3 regions of the Streptomyces sp. NPDC058751 genome follow, and region 3 is predicted to be linked to each of the others. Evidence: riboswitches for the same ligand, from Rfam matches in the RefSeq annotation. Region 3 holds a riboswitch; each other region holds the start of a gene.
What was found. A riboswitch is a leader RNA that binds a small molecule or an ion and turns the genes downstream of it on or off. The one in region 3 is predicted to bind cobalamin.
Positions count from the first base shown of each region.

Region 1: it holds a riboswitch for cobalamin, as region 3 does, so the genes downstream of both, ACFW6B_RS28915 (prenyltransferase/squalene oxidase repeat-containing protein) here and ACFW6B_RS19795 (cobalamin biosynthesis protein) in region 3, are expected to answer to the same signal.
Region 2: it holds a riboswitch for cobalamin, as region 3 does, so the genes downstream of both, ACFW6B_RS33180 (ribonucleoside-diphosphate reductase subunit alpha) here and ACFW6B_RS19795 (cobalamin biosynthesis protein) in region 3, are expected to answer to the same signal.

Region 1 is NZ_JBHYPZ010000035.1:103,742-105,932, forward strand. Features, by position in the region: gene ACFW6B_RS28910 (phosphotransferase) at 1-648, opposite strand, end outside; cobalamin riboswitch at 719-849, shown strand; gene ACFW6B_RS28915 (prenyltransferase/squalene oxidase repeat-containing protein) at 959-2,191, shown strand, end outside.
Region 2 is NZ_JBHYPZ010000046.1:44,096-46,286, reverse strand. Features, by position in the region: gene mctP (monocarboxylate uptake permease MctP) at 1-276, shown strand, start outside; gene ACFW6B_RS33185 (GNAT family N-acetyltransferase) at 385-903, shown strand; cobalamin riboswitch at 956-1,105, shown strand; gene ACFW6B_RS33180 (ribonucleoside-diphosphate reductase subunit alpha) at 1,237-2,191, shown strand, end outside.
Region 3 is NZ_JBHYPZ010000020.1:60,987-63,177, forward strand. Features, by position in the region: gene ACFW6B_RS19785 (anion permease) at 1-359, shown strand, start outside; gene ACFW6B_RS19790 (hypothetical protein) at 381-599, shown strand; cobalamin riboswitch at 736-879, shown strand; gene ACFW6B_RS19795 (cobalamin biosynthesis protein) at 985-1,980, shown strand; gene ACFW6B_RS19800 (cobyric acid synthase) at 1,977-2,191, shown strand, end outside.

The DNA of each region.
Region 1 (2,191 bases), on a different contig from region 3:
CCGCACCAACTCGTCCGCCTCGCCGAGGAGTCCGGCCTCGTCGGCGCTCGCCGCCGGGTCGGCCGCCCTGCGCCGGCCCGCCTCCAGGAGCCCCGCCTCGGTCACCTGGTCCTCGTTCCCGTCGAGCAGCGCCTCCAGCACCTCCCCGGCCACGTCCCCGGCCGCCTCGCCGCCGACGGCGACCCGCGCGAGGATCACGGCGGACATCGCCCAGTCGAGAGCGGGCGCCCCCTCCTCGGCGCCGGACCAGCCGATGACCTTCGGCCCGTCCGGGGTGAGCATCACGTTGCCGGGGTGCAGGTCCAGGTGCAGGACACGGACACCGGGGTCGGCGGAGATCAGCGCGGGCACGGCGTGCAGCTTGCGCAGCAGCCTGGCCAGGACGAGCCCCGCCTCCTGGGCGGAGAGCAGGCCCTGCCCGAACGCCTCCAGGACGGTCGGCCCGGACAGCCGCTCCATCACCAGGTCCCCGCGGGCCGCGGCCCGCACACCCGGCACCGGATAGCCGTGCGAGCGCAGGTGCTGCATCACCGCCGCCTCGGCCGCGGCGTCGCCCCGGCCCGCACGGTCCCGCCGCAGCACCCACGCCTCGTCGATCTCGTAGACGTCCGCAGAACGCCCCGAGCCGAGCAGTCTCCCGGTTCGCATGACCCGAACCTAGCGGATGTCGCCCAGGTCACCCCGGGCCAGTGCCGCACGCGACAACCGACCGATTCCGCACGGCCGGTAGAGTGTGCGCGTCGTCATCACACCCTTACGAGGAGAAGCCGGTGCAAATCCGGCGCTGACCCGCAACCGTGAGCCACTTCGGTGGTGAGCCGGATCGCCTCGCACGGGACGTGACCGGCTCGTGCCCTCGGCAGCCCGCCGACGGCCGGCACCGTCGAGGGATACGGAGCCGGAGCCGCCCGGATGCCTGAGCGTGCCCGGTGCTGCCCGGCTCCCCGCAGGGAGAGTCATGTCTGTTCGCCGCACCGCAGCGGTACTGGCCGCCACCGCCGTCATCGGGGCGGTCGCCGCACCGGCCGCCACCGCCGCCGGCTCGTCCCCCTCACCGACCCCCTCGGTGGCGCTCCCCTCGGGCCTGTTCGGCTCCGCCGACCCGACCTACGACGGTGTCTGGCGCCAGTCGCTCGCGCTGCTCGCCCAGCACACCGTCGGCGTGAAGCCCGCCGTCAAGGCCGTGGACTGGCTGACCGGCCAGCAGTGCGCGAACGGCGCCTTCGCCGCGTACCGCGCCGACGCGGGTGCCGCGTGCGACGCGAAGACCCAGGTCGACACCAACAGCACCGCGGCCGCCGTCCAGGCCCTCGGCGCGCTCGGCGGGCACGACGACGCCACCGGCAAGGCCGTGGCCTGGCTGAAGTCCGCGCAGAACAAGGACGGCGGCTGGGGCTACATGGCCGGCGGACCCAGCGACACCAACTCGACGTCCGTCGTGATCGGCGCGCTGAAGGCGGTCGGCACGAAGCCCGCGAGCGTCACCAAGGACGGCAAGTCCCCCCACGACGCCCTGCTGAAGCTGTCGACGGCCTGCGACGCGGAGGGCGACGGCGCCTTCGCCTACCAGCCCGACAAGAAGGGCAAGCTCGCGGCGAACGCGGACGCGACCGCGGCGGGCGTGACGGCCGGCATGGGCCAGGGCTTCGTGGCGGCGACCGGCAACGCCTTCGACCTCACGGGCTGCCACATCGGTGACGAGCCCAACCTGGCGGACGCGGCGGGCAACGGCGCCGAGTACCTCGCCAAGACCATGGCGAAGACCTCGTACCTGAAGTCCGCGCTGCCCGGCGCCGAGGACCAGCCCGACTACGGCAACACGGCGGACGCGGTCGTGGCCCTGGCCGCCATCGGCGCGACGAAGGACGCGCAGAAGCCGCTCGCCTGGCTGGAGAAGAACTCCGCGGACTGGGCGGCCAAGTCCGGCCCGGCCGCGTACGCGCAGCTGATCTTCGCCGCGCACGCCACCGGCACCGACCCGCGCGACTTCGGCGGCAAGGACCTCGTCGCACAGCTCAACGCCACGGGTCCCGCCCCGGTCGCGGCCGGCGCCTCGGCGAGCCCGAGCGAGAAGAAGAACGACGAGAAGAAGGACGACGGCGAGGGCCTCGGCGTCTGGTGGATCATCGGCGTCGGCCTGGTCGCGGGCATCGGCATCGGCTTCCTGATCAGCGGCCGCAACAAGAAGCAG
Region 2 (2,191 bases), on a different contig from region 3:
TACGGCACGATCGCCGCCTACGGGGTGGCCTCCCCGACCCAGAAGCACTTCGGCGGCAACTCGAAGGAGATTCCCGGTATCGGGGAGATCGGCTACCTCGGTCTGACCGCGTTCGTCCTGAACGTGGCCGTGACCGTCGTCCTCACCTTCGTCCTCAGGGCGTTCAAGGCCCCGGAGGGCGTGGACGAGACCTCGCCCGGCGACTACACGGCCGACGCGGGCGATCCGGGGGTCGACACCGAGCTCCCGCCGGCCACGGCGGGCGCGACCCACTAGAACGCGGGACCCGTCCCGGACGCGGGGACCTGCCCCGGAGGCGGGGTGACGGGCCGTCGGAGGAAAACCGGCGGCCCGTCGCCGTGCCGGTCGGGCACACTCGCCCCCATGGACATCGTCATCCGGCCCGCCCGGCCCGAGGAGTACCCCGTCGTCGGCGAGATCGCGGCCCGCGCCTACCTCGGGGACGGGCTGCTGGACTTCGGGGAGAGCGACGCGTACCTCGCGAGGCTGCGGGACGTCGCGGGGCGCGCGGCCGTCGCCGAGGTGCTGGTCGCCGTCGAGGGGGACCGGGTGCTCGGCAGCGTGACCTTCGTGGCGGACGCCGGGCCGATGGCCGACTTCGCGCGCGCCGGGGAGGCGGAGATCCGGATGCTGGCCGTCGCGCGGGAGGCGCGCGGCCGGGGTGCGGGCGAGGCCCTGGTGCGCGCCTGCGTCGGCCGGGCGCGGGCCGTCGAGGGCTGCGCGCGCCTCGTGCTGTCCACCCAGCGCACCATGCACAGCGCCCACCGCCTCTACGAGCGCGTGGGCTTCACCCGCACCCCGGGCCGCGACTGGAACCCCCTTCCGGAGCTCGACGACATCCTGCTGCTCACCTACGAGTTGACGCTCCGGCACACTCCGTAGCGCTCTCGGACACCGAGCGGACACAAGATGTGGGGGCAGTCCCGAGGCCCGGCACAAGATGTATGCTCATGGTCGCTGTCGCCGCAGGGGAATCCGGTGCGAATCCGGAACTGTCCCGCAACGGTGTACTTGTGTGTGTTCGCGTTCGCGTGTGCCCGCACCCGCGTCAGTCCGAGGACCTGCCGGCAGCGCGCCCCGGCCGTCCGGCCCGGGTGCCGACGACGTCCGGGCCTCGCGGAATGGGCCGGTGGACGCGGCGCGCTGCTGCCCGAAAGCGCTCCCGTGTGCCCCGAGCCCGCCCGCGAGGCCCCGTGCCGAGCGAGGAGAGCCCACGTGACCATCGCGCCAGCCGATCCGGCTTCAGTGACCGCGCAGCAGGCCCCGGTGGAGACCGACGGTCCCGGGACCGCGCTGCTGCGGACCCTGACGGACCTCACCGCCGACCTCCCCGACGCCGACCCCGGCCGGGTCGCCGCCGCGGCGCTGCGCGGCCGGTCCGCCCGCGCCGACGAGGCCGAGCTGCGCGAACTGGCCACCGAGGCGGCCGCGGGTCTCATCTCCGAGGACCCCGCCTACTCGCGGCTGGCCGCGCGCCTGCTCGCGATCACGATCGCCGCGGAGGCGGCCTCCCAGGGCGTCACCACCTTCTCCGAGTCGGTCGCCGTCGGCCACCGCGAGGGCCTGATCGCCGACCGTACGGCCGCGTTCGTGCGGCTGCACACGGCCCGCCTCGACGCGCTGGTCGACGCCGAGGGCGACGACCGCTTCGGCTACTTCGGGCTGCGCACGCTGCACAGCCGCTATCTGCTGCGGCACCCGATCACCCGCAAGGTCGTCGAGACGCCCCAGCACTTCATGCTCCGGGTGGCGTCCGGGCTCGCAGAGGACGACACGGTCCGCTCGGTGGACGAGGTCGCCGCGCTCTACCGGCTCATGAGCCGCCTCGACTACCTCCCCTCCTCCCCCACGCTCTTCAACTCCGGTACGCGGCACCCCCAGATGTCGTCCTGCTACCTCCTCGACTCCCCGCTGGACGAGCTGGACTCCATCTACGACCGCTACCACCAGGTGGCGCGGCTGTCGAAGCACGCGGGCGGCATCGGGCTGTCGTACTCCCGCATCCGCTCGCGCGGTTCGCTGATCCGGGGCACCAACGGGCACTCCAACGGCATCGTCCCGTTCCTGAAGACGCTCGACGCCTCGGTCGCCGCGGTGAACCAGGGCGGCCGGCGCAAGGGCGCGGCGGCGGTCTACCTGGAGACCTGGCACTCCGACATCGAGGAGTTCC
Region 3 (2,191 bases):
GCGGTGTGGTCCGCTGGTCCACCGCGACCCGCATGGCCGTCGCCTGGGTCCTCACCCTGCCCGCCGCCGCCCTGGTCGGCGCGCTCGCCGAATGGGTGACCGGTTTCGGCGCCTGGGGCACCACTCTGGTCGCCGTCTTCCTGGTCGGTTCCAGCTTCGCGATCTGGCGGCGCTCGCGCCACGAGGTCGTCGACCACACCAACGTGAACGACGACGAGGAGCCCGCCGGTGTGGTGACGCAGGCCATCGCCGCCGTCGCCCCGCCCCCGGTCGGCACGGTGACCGAAGGCCTCACGGCCACCATCCCGGCTCCGGTCGAGGCCGCGGTGAACCAGCCGGCGCAGTCCCGAGTGGCCTGAGAAACCGAAGGAAGAAACAGCATGCACATCGACTGGTCAGCCCTCGGGTCCGTCTTCGGGGTCACCCTCGGAGTGAGCGTCGCCCTCGTCGCCCTCTTCACCCTCGGCGTCGCCGGCCTCTCCAAGAAGGAGTCCGCCCAGGGCGGTTCCGCGGTCGCGGCGGCCACCGGCGCGTACGTCTGCTTCGCGGCCTGCGCCGCGGCGGTGGCGTACGGCATCTCCCTGATCGTCATGAAGTAGCCCGGCACCGGCGGCCCGGAACCGGGCCGCCCGGAGCGGTACCGCGCGTGGGGCGCGGGACGGAACACCGTCCCGCGCCCCACGCGTATGTGGGCCTGCGCACACTGTCCCTCCGCAGGTCAAGAGCCAGTTGACGGCCGTTCACACCCCGTGGTGGACTGCCGGAGCCAAGTACGGCGGCATGAGAGGAAGCCGGTGAGAATCCGGCGCGGTCCCGCCACTGTCATCGGGGAAGGAACTCCCCGGGAGCCAGGAACTCTCACCGCCGGTCTCGTCGAACCAGGGCGTGGACACCCTGAGTGAGGACATATAGCCATGCGCGGCTGCCCGTTGCCCGTTCCGCCAAGTACGAGGGTTCCGCTCCACCCCACGGCCGGCTGACCCCGTGCGTGCCGATCGCGTCTTCGCGTACGGCGCCGCCGCCGGCCTCCTCGGCGACCTGCTGCTCGGCGATCCCCGCCGGGGGCATCCGGTCGCCGCTTTCGGGCGGGCCGCCGCGGCCGTGGAGCGGACACTGTGGCGGGACCACCGCGGGTGGGGCGCGCTGCACACGGCCGTCTGCGTCGGCGGCGCCACCGGACTCGCCGCGCTCGCGAGCCGTCGCGTCCGCACCTCGCCCGCCGCGTCCGTCGCGCTGACCGCCGCCGCCACCTGGGCCGTCGTCGGGGGAACCTCCCTCGGCCGCGAGGCACGGGCGATCGGCGGCGCGCTCGCGGCCGGTGACCTCGGCGTGGCCCGGGAGCGGCTGCCGCACCTGTGCGGACGCGACCCGCAGGCTCTGGACGCCGACGGCGTCGCGCGCGCCGTCGTCGAGTCCGTCGCCGAGAACACCTCCGACGCCGTCGTCGGCGCCCTGGTCTGGGGCGCCGTCGGCGGTGTGCCCGGGCTCGTCGCCTTCCGCGCGGTCAACACGCTCGACGCCATGGTCGGGCACAAGTCCCCCCGCCACCGGCGCTACGGCTGGGCCTCCGCCCGGCTCGACGACCTCGCCGGCTGGCCGGGAGCCCGGCTGACCGCCGTCCTCGCCGCCGTGGCCGGACCCGACCCGCGCGGTGCCGTGCGCGCCTGGCGCGCGGACGCCCGCGAGCACCCGAGCCCCAACGCCGGGCCCGTGGAGGCCTCGTTCGCGGGCGCGCTCGGTGTGCGGCTCGGCGGCACCCTCTCGTACGGCGGACGGGTCGAGCACCGGCCCGTGCTCAACGGCGCGGGGCGCGCCGTCCACGTCCGGGACATCGAACGGGCCGTACGGCTCTCGCGGCGCGTCGGCTGGCTCGCGCTCGGCGTGAGCGCCGCCGGAGGGGCTCTGCTCTCCGGGGCCGGACGGGCTCTGCTCTCCACGACCGGACGGATTTCGTCCACCAGGAAGGGGCACACCGCATGAGCGGCGGGCTGCTGATCGCCGGGACCACCTCCGACGCGGGCAAGAGCGTCGTGACCGCCGGGATCTGCCGGTGGCTGGTGCGCCAGGGCGTCAAGGTGGCGCCCTTCAAGGCGCAGAACATGTCCCTGAACTCGTTCGTGACGCGTGAGGGCGCGGAGATCGGGCGGGCGCAGGCGATGCAGGCGCAGGCCGCCCGGGTGGAGCCGACCGC